2 regions of the Mycoavidus sp. B2-EB genome follow, and region 2 is predicted to be linked to the other one. Evidence: predicted binding sites of a transcription regulator. Region 2 holds the regulator's gene; the other holds the start of a gene.

Region 1 (7,539 bases), 810 kb from region 2:
GGTCGGGGTAGAGGATCGCTGTGACAGGCATACGTAGAGTGTGAGTTTTTGGGTTGTAATCCACACCAATCGATTCGACCTGGCCAAGCGTGATGCCGCGGAAATCGACGGGAGCGCCAACTGAAAGGCCGCGCAGGGATTGTGCAAAATTGAAGACAATCCGGATTGGCTGTGCACCCGTCCCCTGCATTGCATCTGCTTCATCCGCAGCGAGCTGAAAGTGGCTGTTGTTTGGGGCGGCTTGATTGAGTGTTTGGCCTGGCGGCGTTTGGAACGCGATGCCGCCGATGAACATCGCGACCAACGATTGCGTATTGAGATCAAAGCCATTCGCATTGAGGTTTAAATTGATTCCGCTAGCATGCCAGAAACGAGTATTGGCGCGCACATACTGATCATACGGCGCATGAATAAATATACTGAGCGTTACGCCACGGCCATCTTTATCGAGCTGAGACGCCACCACGCGTCCGACTGGCACGCGCCGGTAATAAACAGGGGAACCAATATCGAGCGAGCCGAGAGTGTCGCTGTGTAGCGTAAATGGCTGTCCCTTTTGATCGCCGGTAATCGCCGGGGGTGTTTCAAGGCCGATGAAGTCTTTGCATACTTGATTTGCTTGACCTGCATCAACGCCAATATAAGAACCGGATAACAAGGTATTCAGTCCCGATACGCCATTTGCTGCAATGCGGGGCCGCACCACCCAAAAACGCGTATCGGTAACGGCAAAGCTAGTGGCATTCCGAGTTAACTCAACCTCAACCAGCACTTGCGATAAATCTTTGCTTAATTTGATCTCTTTCACCTCGCCAATCTCGACATCTTTATATTTGACTTTGGTAATGCCTGGCTCAAGCCCCTCAGCGGTTTTAAAGCTAATGACGATGGTTGGGCCGGAAGCTAAAATGGCCTGCCCGGCAAGCCCAATGCCAATCAGCGCAGCGAGCAGTGGAATTAACCAAACCAACGAAGGGACCCAGCGTCCGCGCGGCTCGACAACCGGGGTGGGGAGCCGCGCCGCCAACGGTTGCTGGGCTGAATTTGAATTACGTGTTTTGGGTTTGGTCATGGTTGTTAATCGATAGAATCGAGGTTGTCCCACATCAAGCGCGGATCGAATTGCCGCGCCGCAAGTAACGAAAGTATCACCACTGCGCCAAACGCAAGCGCGCCGGGACCTACGGTAATAACCATGAATGAACTAAATTTGACCAAGCCTACGGTTAGCATGATGACAAAAATATCCAACATTGACCAGCGACCAACGCGTTCAATCAGTCGATATAGCGCTGTGCGTTGTCGGCGTTGCCAAGTTGCGTTGCATTGAGCGCTTAAGACAAGTAAGCTTAAGACTGCCAATTTGAGTAATGGGACCAAGATGCTTGCGATAAACACAAGTGTCGCTAGCGCCCAAGAGCCGCTTGTCCAGAAAAGGGCGATCCCGCTCATAATCGTGTCATCTCGGATGCCAAAAGGGGATTGGGTACGCATTACGGGTAATAAATTAGCCGGTAGATAGAGCATCGCAGCGGCGCTTAAGAAGGCCCAGGTGCGCGCTAGGCTATTCGGTTTGCGCAGATAAAGCCGGTGACCGCAGCGCATGCAGACAAGTGCATGCTCATAACGCTGGACTTGTTGGCAGATTGGGCAAGCCACTAAGCCAGCTTGTTTGGCGCTGAGATGTTTCATCTTGCAACAGTCTTGGCGGATGTGTCGGTCAGCGCGGGTTGACTTTCCGCTTGGCTAGCGGTTGCTGCTGTTGCAGCATGAGCAAGTTGCCAGAAATGCTGCGGATTAAATGCACTCAGTGGGGTAAGCAGTAACGTCAGCGCGCCGAAAGCGAACAGAGCCGGACCAGGAGTTACGTGCGCTAGACTCGATAATTTAACTAAAGTAATAAGCATGCCAAGCATAAATACTTCAAGCATAGCCCAGGGCCGCACGCATTGAATCATGCGGACTACTGTATTAAAGCCAGGGGCTATGCGGCCCGCTTGCAATGAAGTGAGCAAATAGATCAACGCAGCAAGCTCAGCTAAGGGGCACAAGAGGGTTGCGCTAAAAATAAGCGCGGCCACAATCGGCGCTCTTTCGCGCCAGAGTTGTTCAATGCCGCCAAGCAGAGTGGTTTGACTGGAGAGGCCTCTGATTTCGAGTGTAGCAATCGGAAAGCTGTTAGCAATGACGAACATAATCGTGCTCGCAAGTGCTAGAGCGAGTAGGGTGCGGGTATGATGTGCAATAGGCCGATCAAGTAGGGCCCCGCATTGTACGCAGCACGCAACCGATCGCTTGCTCAGTAGGATTTTGCGATGGAGGGTGTCGCACTTGCTGCAAGCAAGTAGTTCATCAGTTTGTGTATTTTGTTGTAATACCATAATCGCTTAATGATATAGAACGCTAAGACGGAATATAAAAAGGAGATTTTTTCATGACTCAGACACCAGCTCTTACCACTTCAGGTCAATATACCTCACCTGCCATCGCGTTGCACTGGTTGATTGCGCTTTTGATAGTCTGTACCTTTGGCTTAGGATGGGTGATGACGGATATTCCGGCGGGTACGCCAACTAAAATGCAATATTATGCGTGGCATAAATGGCTGGGTGTCACGGTCTTTATGTTTGCGGTTTTGCGTGTGTTATGGCGGGCTACGCATCGGCCGCCGGCGTTACCTTCTCAGTTACCCGTTTGGCAGCGTTGGGCCGCGCATTTAGTGCATTTTCTACTTTATCTGGTGATGTTTGCCGTGCCTTTGTTTGGCTATTTGTTGAGTTCATCAGCAGGTGCGCCGGTGGTTTATTTGGGCCTGGTGCCGCTGCCTGCACTGATTGAGCCTGCCCCCGCGCTGAAACCTATTTTTAGAGCGGCGCATATTTATTTAAATTATGCGCTTGCAACCTTGGTGCTCCTGCATTTGTTAGCCGCGCTTAAACATCGGTTCATTGACCGCAACGGCGTGCTTGCGCGTATGTTGCCATGCTGTAAGTGTAAGAAATAAGACTTGCTTTTTGGCCGTTCGGGCTTGCTAAGAAACCTGTTTTTTTATACAGTATATGGTATGCTAATTTGCAAAGCGGTATTTAGACAAAGCGCCGCCTGTCTCTACAAAGGATGATTCATGGAAGTAAGTAAAAAAGGTCAAGCGAATTTAACCGCTGAAAAAGGCAAAGCGCTTACTGCTGCGCTAGCACAAATTGAAAAGCAATTTGGCAAAGGCTCAATTATGCGTTTGGGCGACGGTGAAGTGGTTGAAGATATTCAGGTCGTTTCTACGGGCTCATTAGGGCTGGATATTGCACTTGGGGTAGGCGGCTTGCCGCGCGGCCGCGTGGTTGAAATTTATGGGCCAGAATCTTCAGGGAAAACCACGTTGACTTTACAGGTGATTGCTGAGATGCAAAAACTTGGCGGCACGTGTGCTTTTATTGATGCGGAGCATGCTCTTGATGTTCAATATGCAGCAAAGCTGGGTGTTAAAGCGTCTGACCTTCTGATTGCACAGCCGGATACAGGCGAGCAGGCGCTTGAAATTGCAGATGCGTTGGTGCGTTCGAGTTCGGTTGATTTAATTGTGATTGACTCGGTTGCCGCGCTTGTGCCTAAAGCGGAAATTGAAGGCGAAATGGGTGATTCTTTGCCTGGGCTGCAAGCACGCTTAATGTCACAGGCATTGCGTAAGCTTACAGGAACCATCAAGCGGACAAATTGCCTAGTTATTTTTATCAATCAAATCCGGATGAAAATCGGCGTGATGTTCGGTAACCCGGAAACCACAACAGGTGGCAATGCGCTGAAGTTCTATGCATCGGTACGGCTCGATATTCGGCGCATTGGCTCAATCAAAAAAGCGGATGAGGTGATTGGGTCTGAAACCCGTGTGAAAGTGGTCAAAAATAAAGTTGCTCCGCCATTTCGTGAGGCCATTTTTGATATTTTGTATGGCGAAGGCATTTCTCGTGAGGGTGAAATCATTGACCTTGGCGTACAAGCTAAAATTGTCGAAAAGGCGGGTGCTTGGTATAGCTACAACGGTGAGCGGGCCGGGCAAGGAAAAGATAATGCGCGGGAGTATCTGCGCGAAAACCCGGACATTGCGCGTGAGATTGAAAACAAAGTACGTGCTTCATTTGGTGTGAATGCAGTGACCAGCGCTGATGAAATTCAAGAAAAAGTTTAAACAACTGCCACCCAGCGGAAACCAGCAGGATTTCTCGTTCACCTGTTGGTTTTACCCGCTCTCAAGAGCCTAATATATTGCAACAATGTACGCTAAACCTAGTTTAAGGGCGCGCGCGTTGGGTTATCTGTCGCGGCGAGAATATAGCCGTGCCGAATTACATCGCAAATTAATCTCTTATGCAGATCCTGAAACAGATCTCAATCTTCTACTGAATGTTTTGCAAGATGAAGGTTATTTATCCGATGCGCGCTTTGCTGAAAGTGTGGCGCATCGTCGCGCGGCGCGTTGCGGAGTGCATCGGATTATTAACGAACTCAAGCAGCATGAGCTGGACGCGACGTTAATCGAACAGGTTAGTGCAGATTTACAGGCATCTGAATTCACCCGCGCTAAAGCTATTTGGCGCAAAAAATACGGGAACTTTCCCACGACCTCTATTGAGCGCGCGCGCCAAACGCGTTTTCTGGCGATGCGCGGGTTTGCTCACGCAACCATTGCAAGACTGCTCGGCGGCGGCGATGAAGATTGAGAGCTATGTTATGTTAAAATCAAGGGTTTCAAAGGCCTGTTTAAAGGAATCAGCGAATGAATATTCACGAGCACCAGGGTAAAGAAATCCTGCGCAAATTTGGGGTTGCTGTACCACGCGGCAAACCGGTGTTTACAGTTGATGAAGCGGTGCAAGTTGCGCAAGAGCTTGGTGGTCCGGTATGGGTTGTGAAAGCACAAATTCACGCCGGTGGCCGTGGCAAAGGCGGCGGCGTAAAAGTAGCAAAGTCGATTGATCAAGTGCGCGAATATGCAGGCCAAATTCTGGGCATGCAATTAAAAACGCACCAAACGGGTCCAGAAGGGCAAAAAGTGCGGCGTCTGCTGGTCGAAGAAGGCGCCGATATTAAAAAAGAGCTTTACCTTGGCTTGGTCGTAGATCGGGTGACGCAGCGCGTGACAGTTATGGCGTCTAGCGAAGGCGGCATGGAAATTGAAGAAGTCGCTGAAAAAACGCCTGAGTTGATTCATAAAGTAACGGTTGAGCCAACCCAGGGTTTAACCGATGCGCAAGCCGATCAATTGGCGACAAGTATTGGTATCCCATCAACTTCATTGGCGCAAGCGCGTACCATATTGCAAGGGTTATATCGGGCATTTTGGGAGACTGATGCCTCACTGGCTGAAATTAATCCATTGATTTTAACGGGCGACGGTCAAGTCATGGCGCTTGATGCTAAATTCAATTTTGATTCAAATGCGCTTTTCCGCCATCCTGAACTTGTTGAATATCGCGATTTAGATGAAGAGGATCCGGCTGAAGTAGAGGCCTCAAAATTTGATCTGGCGTATATTTCGTTGGACGGCGATATTGGTTGCTTAGTGAATGGCGCGGGCCTGGCGATGGCGACGATGGATTCAATTAAGCTCTTTGGTGGCGAGCCAGCTAACTTTCTTGATGTAGGCGGCGGCGCCACTACTGAGAAGGTAACTGAAGCCTTTAAAATCATGCTTAAAAACCCTGAGCTGAAAGCCATTTTAGTGAATATCTTCGGCGGCATTATGCGTTGCGATGTGATTGCTGAAGGCGTGATTGCCGCATCCAAGGCAGTGCAATTAAAAGTGCCGTTAGTCGTACGCATGAAAGGGACCAACGAAGATCTCGGCAAAAAAATGTTGGCCGAGTCTGGCTTACCCATTATTTCGGCCGACAGCATGGAAGAAGCTGCGCAGAAAGTCGTGGCGGCGGCTCAATAACTTAGGTCGTAATTCTGACTTAATTCCCCCGGATACGGATCATCATATTGAGCGGGCGCGTATTTTAAATACGCGCCCGCTCAAACGAAAAAGCTGAAAAGAGGCTGATATATGTCGATTTTGATTAACAAAGATACAAAAGTTATCACACAAGGGATCACGGGTAAAACCGGGCAGTTTCATACCCGTACTTGCCGTGATTATGCAAATGGCCGCGCTGCTTATGTAGCGGGCGTAAATCCCAAAAGAGCCGGCGAAGATTTTGAGGGTATTCCTATTTTTGGCAGTGTAAAAGAAGCCAAAGCAAATACCGGCGCTACCGTATCGGTAATTTACGTGCCGCCAGCGGGCGCTGCGGCAGCTATTTGGGAAGCGGTGGAAGCTGAGCTTGACCTTGCGATTTGCATCACCGAAGGGATTCCAGTGCGCGATATGATCGAGCTCAAAGATCGCATGCGTCGTGAGAATCGTAAAACGCTATTGTTGGGACCCAATTGCCCAGGCGTGATTACCCCTGATGAACTCAAAATCGGCATTATGCCAGGCCATATTCACAAAAAAGGCCGCATCGGCGTGATTTCGCGTTCAGGCACGCTGACTTATGAGGCGGTGGGGCAATTGACGGCGCTAGGTCTGGGGCAGTCTTCGGCGGTAGGCATCGGCGGCGACCCTGTGAATGGTTTGAAGCATATCGATGTATTGCGCCTTTTCAATGATGACCCTGAGACTGATGCAGTTGTGATGATTGGTGAAATTGGCGGTTCCGATGAAGAAGAGGCCGCTATCTGGGTTAAAGCGAATATGAAAAAACCTGTGGTTGGTTTTATCGCGGGCGTGACAGCGCCGCCAGGCAAACGGATGGGCCATGCCGGCGCAATTATCTCTGGTGGTAAAGGCACTGCTGATGAAAAACTGCAAGTCATGCAGGCATCTGGCATTAAGGTTACAAGAAACCCATCTGAAATGGGCCGCTTGTTGAAATCAGTACTATAAGCTAATCGACATAAATCGCGCTGGGCCTTTAAGGGAGGGATGTTCATGCTAGAACTGCTGACAGAACTTCATTGGGGCGCAGTCGCGCAAATTGTAGCGATTGATATTCTGCTGGGCGGCGATAATGCGGTGGTGATCGCACTGGCCTGCCGTAACTTACCCGCCCAACAGCGTATGCGCGGAGTATTAGGGGGGACCGCTGGCGCAATTCTGTTGCGCGTATTGTTAGTCGGTTTCGCGGTTACTTTGCTGCATATCCCCTTGCTGAAAATGCTTGGCGGTTTGATGCTGCTTTGGATTGGCGTCAAACTAATGCAGCCTGAAGCCGATGAGCATGACACCATTCGGCCTGCTGATCGGCTGCTGGGGGCCATCAAAACAATTATCATCGCAGATTTTGTGATGAGTCTTGATAATGTGATTGCGATTGCCGGCGCGGCGGAAGCAGCGCAGCCTGAACAGCGTATTTTCCTTGTCATATTTGGTTTGTTGCTCAGTATCCCAATCATTATTTGGGGGAGCCAGTTAGTGCTTAAGTTGTTGACGCGTTTTCCAGCGATTGTTGCAGCGGGCGCTGCATTACTGGGCTGGATTGCGGGTGGCCTTATCGTTAG
Region 2 (7,539 bases):
GAAAATTTTGCATAGTTTATTTTTTCAAAATCGATAGGGGCGTGTTTATCTAATCTATTTTTCCAAATATCTTTACCATATAAATGCAAAATCTCATCACGTATTTTGAATGCATTTTTAATGCCGTGCATTTCTCGATTTAAATGGCTTTCTATAAATTCTTCTCGGCTTTCAATCGAGATAGGTTGAGTGTCACTGGCGTGGCCTACTTCATAAGCTAAGCTAAATAAATAAGAATATGGATCTTTGGTAAAGAGTGAAGTTGAAGTTTGGCCAAATGAGAATGAATTCATTGGCATAATGCTATTGGCCTGAACATAAGGATCAATTACGATTTCTTTATTCGGCCGATCCAAGTAGACATTTTTTGTGCTTAGTTTACCTACCTTGATTTGCCAGCCGTGGTTTTCCAAGCAGATTATTTGCTGATGTAAGGCAGGGCTCATATTCTTGATGGAATTTAGAACGTCTTGCTCCGGAATTTGAGTGGGAAATAAGGATAAAGAACCAGGGGAGTGAGCTGCATCAATTGGCTCAGCGTTATGGTGGATATTGGTGGAATATAAGTTAGCGCCAACTCTTCGTTTCTTATGATTTTCTAGCAGAGTTTCTGAGTGGAGGCCTAGTGCGGGCGATCTGCTGCGTCTGATTGCACTGTTTTGCTTTGATTCCTGGATAGGTAACTCTGCGGCCCGTGTCCGGTTTATAGGGTGCGTTGCGGCACTTTGAGTCAGCGTGTTGTGATTCATAGATGGATAAATAGAGAGAATAAGCAATCAAATTAAGCATCCACAGATCGGGTTGTGGGTGCTCTTCTTATTCACTATAAGTATTTATCCTCTGCTGCTTGGCTTATCTGGCGCAATGAATACTAATATGGCGAACATAGGCTTATGCGTTCATACATAACGAATGCGCAGGCCAAATAGTAATTGGGAGCCCTCCTTTTGCGGCTACTTATCTATTTATTTTTATATCGAGTTTTTACTCTTTGAACTTTCGCTGCCATTCAGTTTAACGTAGCGAAAAGCCTTTTATTCTCTACCTGCGCTCATAAAGAACAAACGCATAAGCAAAATCGTTCGGCGCTAAACTGCGGTGTTTACTTTGTGTGATTGGCTTCCAGAGCAGGGGGTCAGGTTTAGGAAAGAATGCATCTCCATCAAAATCTTTGTCGATTTCGGTAATGATGAGCTGATTGGCATAGTTGAGTCCTTCTGCATAAAGCTGCGCCCCCCCAATTAAAAATGCGCGCGGCACAGATGCGGTGGCGCAAAGCTCAAGGGCATGAGCTAAGTTGCTGACGGTTTCGCAGCCAGCGAAGACTCGCGTCGGGTCACGTGTAATCACAAGATTACGTCGCCCAGGTAGTGGTCGGCCAATCGATTCATGGGTTTTGCGGCCCATAATGACGGGTGCGCCTAAGGTTGTGCGTTTAAAAAAGGCTAGGTCCTCAGGTAGATGCCAGGGGAGTTGATTATCCCGACCAATCACGCCATTACGGGCGCGCGCGACAATGATTGAAAGCTCAGTCATATCTTAGACGGCGATCGGCGCTTTGATCGCGGGGTGAGATTGATAGTTGGTCAGCATAAAATCCTCAAAGCGGTAGCTAAACAGATCATTAGGTTTGCGGGCAAAGCTGAACTGCGGCAGTGGATAGGGCGAGCGGGTGAGCAGTTGTTTCACTTGTTCTAAATGGTTGAGATAGAGATGACAATCACCGCCGGTCCAAATGAGTTCACCCACCGTGAGCCCGCATTGCTGCGCCAACATATGTGTCAATAATGCGTAGCCGGCAAGGTTGAAAGGCGTGCCTAAAAAGACGTCTTGGCTGCGGCAATAAAGGAGACAGCTCAGTTTATTGCTGCTCACGTAAAACTGCGTTAAACAATGACAGGGCGCGAGCGCCATGCGGCCAGCATGAACATTTTCTACGGGAGTTTGCGCTTCGTCCGGAAAATCTGCGAGATTTAAAGCCGTGAGCAATAACCGGCGTGAATGAGGTCGTTCTTTGAGTTGCTTAACCAGCTCAGCAATTTGATCGATTTTGCCACCATCGGGCTTAGGCCAAAAGCGCCATTGATGGCCATAGACAGGACCTAAATCACCATTCTCATCTGCCCATTCATCCCAAATGGTGACGCCATGATCGTTTAAATATTGAATATTCGTATCGCCTTTTAAGAACCAAAGCAATTCGTAAATGACACTCTTAAGATGCGTTCTTTTCGTGGTGACAATAGGTAAGCCCGCCGCGAGGTCGAAGCGTAATTGACGGCCAAATACGCTCAGAGTGCCGGTACCGGTGCGGTCCGGCTTAAACGTGCCGTTGCTGAGAATATCTTGTAGGAGTTCGTGGTAGAGCTTCATGATGTGTCAAATTGCTGGAGAGAGTCCGTGCTGGTGGGCTTCATTAAAAATACGCAAATCGCCTAGGGCAAGTTTGTGATGATCTGAGAGGACGCGGCGCCAGCTGCGTGCGCCGGGCATCTCATGATACAGGCCAAGTATATGACGTGTCATGGCGCCTAAATAGGTGCCGTGCTTAAGTTCCTGCGCTGCATAAGCAATAAATTCGGCTTCAATTGCTGCCCGCTGCGGTATGGGGCTTGGGGCCTGGTAAAAAGCGCGGTCAACGCTCGCTAATAACCAAGGTTGATGGTAGGCTTGGCGGCCTATCATAACGCCATCTACTTGAGCCAGATGTTCTTCAATCTGTTCAAGGGTTTGAATGCCGCCATTTAAAATGATTTCGAGCTCGGGGAAGTCGCGCTTTAAGCGGTGCACGTAATCGTAGCGGAGCGGGGGAATACTGCGGTTTTCTTTGGGGCTGAGCCCACCCAGGATAGCATTGCGGGCATGCACAATAAAAGTACGGCAACCCGCATGCGCTACGGTCCCCACAAAATCGCGCACAAAAGCGTAATCTGTTCGGTCGTTAATGCCAATGCGGTGTTTGACTGTGACTGGAAGCGATACTGCATCGCACATCGCGCGCACGCAATCGGCAACCAGCGCGGGTTCCGCCATGAGGCAGGCACCAAATGCGCCGCGTTGTACGCGCTCAGATGGGCAACCGCAGTTCAGATTGACTTCATCATAATTCGCGCTGGCGGCCAGTTTGGCGCAGCGTGCTAGCTCATTGGGTTCGCTACCGCCAAGCTGTAATGCAAGCGGGTGCTCTTTTTCATTAAAGGCAAGGTGTTGTGCGGCATTGCCATGCAACAGAGCACCTGTGGTTACCATCTCCGTATAAAGCCATGTATGGCGCGTTAAGAGTCGATGGAAGTAGCGGCAGTGACGATCGGTCCAGTCCATCATCGGCGCGACGCAAACGCGGCGGCGACTTTTGATCTCAACCGAGGATGTTGCGTCAGGGAGCGCTTCATCCGCATTGACGCCATTGCGCAATATATTCTGAGTCATGAAAGAGTCATAAATTGAAGCTGCTTTTGTAGATCCATCAACCGTCCGCACTTCAGGGGAGAATGACTTAGCCACTTATAAAAGCTATAAAGGGGATCTATTTTAACTGATAGTCTGATGGCGCAGCTCAAAGGTCGAGCTTAGCTGAAAAAGTAAGAGGTTTGGGGAGGTGCCAGGAGAGGGATGATATAACTCAAAATCCGCTGGGTCGGATTAAGCCAACTACGATGCCTTCAAGAGCGAAGTCCACCTGCTCAGGTTCAATAAGTAAGTTAGGATAATCCGGGTTTTCCGCAATCAACTCTATTTTTTTGCCGCGTCGCTTGAAGCGTTTGACAGTGACTTCATGATCAAGCCGGGCGATGATAAGCTGGCCGTCTTGGGCGTCAGGCTGACGCCGTACCGCCAGTAAATCCCCGTCTAGAATGCCCGCATCGCGCATCGATAGGCCGCGTACATGCAATAAATAATCTGGTCGGCTAGCGAATAAGGAGGGGTCGCATTGATAGTGTTGAATAATATGCTCTGCCGCGAGAATCGGGCTGCCTGCTGCTACGCGGCCAATCAGGGGCAGCGATAATTGCATGAAGCTAGCGTCAGGTAGCGTAGGTTGGCGCGGCTTGGCTCGGGGCGCGATCGTTTTAAGTTTAATGCCGCGCGAAGCGCCTGCAGTGAGTTCAATCACGCCTTTGCGGGCCAATGCTCGGAGATGTTCTTCAGCCGCATTCGCGGAGCTAAAGCCAAGCTGAGCGGCAATTTCTGCACGGGTTGGGGGAAAGCCGCTTTGTTTAATAGCGTGGCGAATTAAATTGAAAACTTGCTGTTGCCGTACGGTGAGTTTGGGCATGATTGGATGGCGTATTTGAGCGAATTAGACTGTTTTTTTATACAGTATAAAGCGTTTTGTAAATGAATGAAAGCGGGCGTTTTTTTTCTGAGGCCAGCGGGCCGTAGTTTGCTTGGTGCATTTAGCTTGGGTGTCAAGCGTAACCGCTCGTGGGTTTGTCGTTCGTGTTTATGCAACAGTGTCGGCTAGCGTTTGCTTGAGATTCGGGGTATTGTTCGCCCGTTTTGAGATAAGTTCGCGTCATGGGTACTTGAGTGGTGCTAGGTTCGCCATGATATTTATAACCGGCTTATTGTATTCCCCTTACAGCCATTTAATATAATGCTTGCGGATTTTCTTCCTATCTCGGCTTTTTCTGCATCTCCTGCGCGTTTACCGCGGATTGTTGTGGTTGCCACAGGCGGCACGATTGCCGGTGCGTTGACGGAGACCACGGCAGCTGTTTCGCTAACGGCTCATTATCAAGCGGGCATATTGGATATTGCGAGCTTGCTCCAAGCGCTGCCAGCGTTAGATTCGATCGCCCATATCGAGGCCGAGCAAAGCGCACAAATAGATAGCAAGGATGTGACGTTTGCGGATTGGTCGCAGCTGGTTTATCGAGTGAATGCATTACTGATGCACGCCGAAATTGATGGGGTGGTCATTACGCATGGCACAGATACGCTTGAAGAAACGGCTTTTTTGCTCCATTTAGGGGTTAAAAGCTCTAAACCCGTGGTGCTTACCGCCGCTATGCGGCCTGCTACTGCGCTATCGGCGGATGGGCCGCTCAATCTTTTTAATGCCGTGACGGTAGCCGCTCATCAAGCAGCAATCGGCCAAGGCGTGCTAGTGGTCTTGAATAACCAAATTCATTGTGCGCGTGATGTAACTAAGACGAGTACGTATGCGGTAGACGCATTTCGCTCACCAGAGGTCGGTGCGCTGGGTTGGGTGCAAGATGGGCGGGTTGAATTTCAGCGCGCGCCGCAACGGCGACATACTTGCGCGAGCGAGTTTGAGACACCGCTTGAGGCTTGGCCTATGGTTGAAATTGTGACGAATTATGCTGGCGCATCCAGTGTGTTAGTCGACGCACTCATGGCGACGGGCGTGCGCGGTATTGTTGCGGCGGGGACCGGCAATGGTTCGTTGGGGGTGCCTTTACAGCAAGCGCTGGCCCAAGCCGTCAAGCGCGGGGTGGCAGTGGTGCGAGCCAGTCGGGTCGGAGCGGGGCATGTGATGCGTAATGGCGCTGCGCCCGATGATGAATTAGGCTTTGTGAGCGCAGGTACATTAAATCCATATAAAGCGCGCGTACTATTAATGTTGGCGCTCACCGGCGACCAGCCGGTGCCGACGAGTCGGCTGCAAAGTATCTTCGACACTTATTAAATCAGTGTTAAAATATCTGGTTGGTTCTGCTTGAGTCTTGGCATGTTGCTCAAAAATTGGGCGTCATGCATATGGGCTAGGGAGCAAACCAAATGAACGAACCAGCGCATCCGGGGTGCCTATAGCCTTATTCAATAAGCTGAAAATGGGTATCGCAGCTGGTTTTAGACCTAACCCTTATGGAGTATTTTTATGTCTATTACGATGCGGCAAATGTTAGAGGCGGGTGTTCACTTTGGACACCAAACGCGTTTTTGGCATCCAAAGATGGCGCCTTACGTTTTTGGCCAGCGTAACAAAATCCACATTATTAACCTCGAAAAAACTCTGCCAATGTTTCAAGATGCGCTGAAATATGTGCGTCAAGTGGCGGCCAAGCGGGGGACGATCTTATTTGTTGGGACCAAACGTCAGTCACGCGATATTCTTGCTGAAGAAGCTGCGCGCGCTGGAATGCCTTATGTGAATAGCCGCTGGTTGGGCGGTATGCTTACCAATTTCAAAACGCTGAAATCATCGATCAAAAAGCTGAAAGAAATGGAAGCGATGGTCGAGGCGGGCGAACTTGAGCGCATGAGCAAAAAAGAAGCATTGATGTTTGATCGGAGTTTGGAAAAGCTGGATAAATCGCTCGGTGGTGTGAAGGATATGGGCGGGATGCCAGATGCGATTTTTGTGGTCGATGTGGGGTATCACAAAATTGCCATTACTGAAGCGCAAAAACTGGGTGTGCCAGTGATTGCAGTGGTGGATACTAATCACTCGCCAGAAGGCATCGATTACGTCATTCCAGGCAATGACGATTCTAGCAAAGCGGTCGCGCTGTATGTCCGCGGTGTAGCTGACGCGATTCTCGAAGGCCGCGAAAATGCATTGCAGGGATTGGTTGAGGAAGTGCGCGGCGAGACGTCTGAAGATGAATTTGTTGAAGTGAATGAAGAAGCGTAAGCTGTTTTTTCTCAGATAAGAGAAGCGGCAGGGTGGGCCTAGATGAAATGAGCCCCCCTAGCCATTGCATAGTCTGCTTGATCAGATAAATGACCTACTGCTAGAACGGGCAGGCTAAGTAAACCGGATTGATAGGAGTGAAGAATGGCGGAAATCACCGCAAGCATGGTAGCGAAATTGCGCTCTAAGACAGATGCGCCGATGATGGAATGTAAAAAAGCCTTGGTCGAAGCAGGCGGAGACTTGACGCGTGCCGAAGAGTTGCTGCGCATAAAGCTAGGCAATAAAGCGGATAAAGTTTCTGCGCGCGTAACGGCGGAAGGCATTGTGGCCGCCCATATTGATGCTGCAACCCAAGTTGGGGCTTTAGTCGAATTCAATTGCGAAACAGATTTCGTCGCTAAAAATGATGATTTTATCGCCTTTTCAAAACAGGTGGCTGAGCTCGCAGTAACTCACAAGCCGGCCGATCTGACCGCTCTATTGGCGCTTCCTTTGATGGGCGAGACCGTAGATGAGGTAAGGCGTACATTGATTGGTCGGCTAGGCGAAAGCTTAACCATCCGTCGCTTTGTCTGCTATTCCAGCGCGCATAAACTTGCTGCCTATTTGCATGGCACGCAGATTGGCGTGTTGGTGGAATATGAGGGGGCTGATGAGCAAGTGGGTAAAGATGTTGCAATGCATCTCGCCGCTATGAGGCCAATCGCACTCGCGGCAGATGCAGTGCCAGTTGAACAGATTGAAAAAGAGCGTAGAGTCGCTTCAGAAAAAGCCAGCGAATCGGGTAAGCCAGCCGAGATTATCGCCAAAATGGTTGAAGGCAGTGTACAAAAGTATTTGAAAGAAGTGTCATTGTTGAATCAGCCATTTGTGAAAAACGATAAGCAAACCGTTGAGGAGATGCTCAAAGCTGCTCAGAGTTCCGTGAAGCGTTT

The links. The regulator LexA, encoded in region 2, represses DNA repair genes until DNA is damaged. The targets are predictions, from matches to a motif close to ACTGTATNNNNATACAGT.
Region 1: the regulator LexA is predicted to act here: its motif matches at 3,040-3,057, upstream of recA (recombinase RecA).

The regions. Positions count from the first base shown of each region.
Region 1 covers NZ_AP021872.1:1,554,769-1,562,307, reverse strand. The annotation lists gene MPB2EB_RS06920 (intermembrane transport protein PqiB) at 1-1,072, opposite strand, end outside; gene MPB2EB_RS06915 (paraquat-inducible protein A) at 1,078-1,692, opposite strand; gene MPB2EB_RS06910 (paraquat-inducible protein A) at 1,689-2,195, opposite strand; gene MPB2EB_RS06905 (cytochrome b) at 2,435-3,004, shown strand; gene recA (recombinase RecA) at 3,125-4,183, shown strand; gene recX (recombination regulator RecX) at 4,269-4,715, shown strand; gene sucC (ADP-forming succinate--CoA ligase subunit beta) at 4,772-5,932, shown strand; gene sucD (succinate--CoA ligase subunit alpha) at 6,044-6,925, shown strand; gene MPB2EB_RS06880 (TerC family protein) at 6,971-7,539, shown strand, end outside.
Region 2 covers NZ_AP021872.1:741,232-748,770, forward strand. The annotation lists gene MPB2EB_RS03380 (hypothetical protein) at 1-749, opposite strand, end outside; gene MPB2EB_RS03385 (dihydrofolate reductase) at 1,042-1,536, opposite strand; gene MPB2EB_RS03390 (thymidylate synthase) at 1,540-2,373, opposite strand; gene dusA (tRNA dihydrouridine(20/20a) synthase DusA) at 2,380-3,429, opposite strand; gene lexA (transcriptional repressor LexA) at 3,623-4,276, opposite strand; gene MPB2EB_RS03405 (asparaginase) at 4,598-5,653, shown strand; gene rpsB (30S ribosomal protein S2) at 5,846-6,601, shown strand; gene tsf (translation elongation factor Ts) at 6,746-7,539, shown strand, end outside.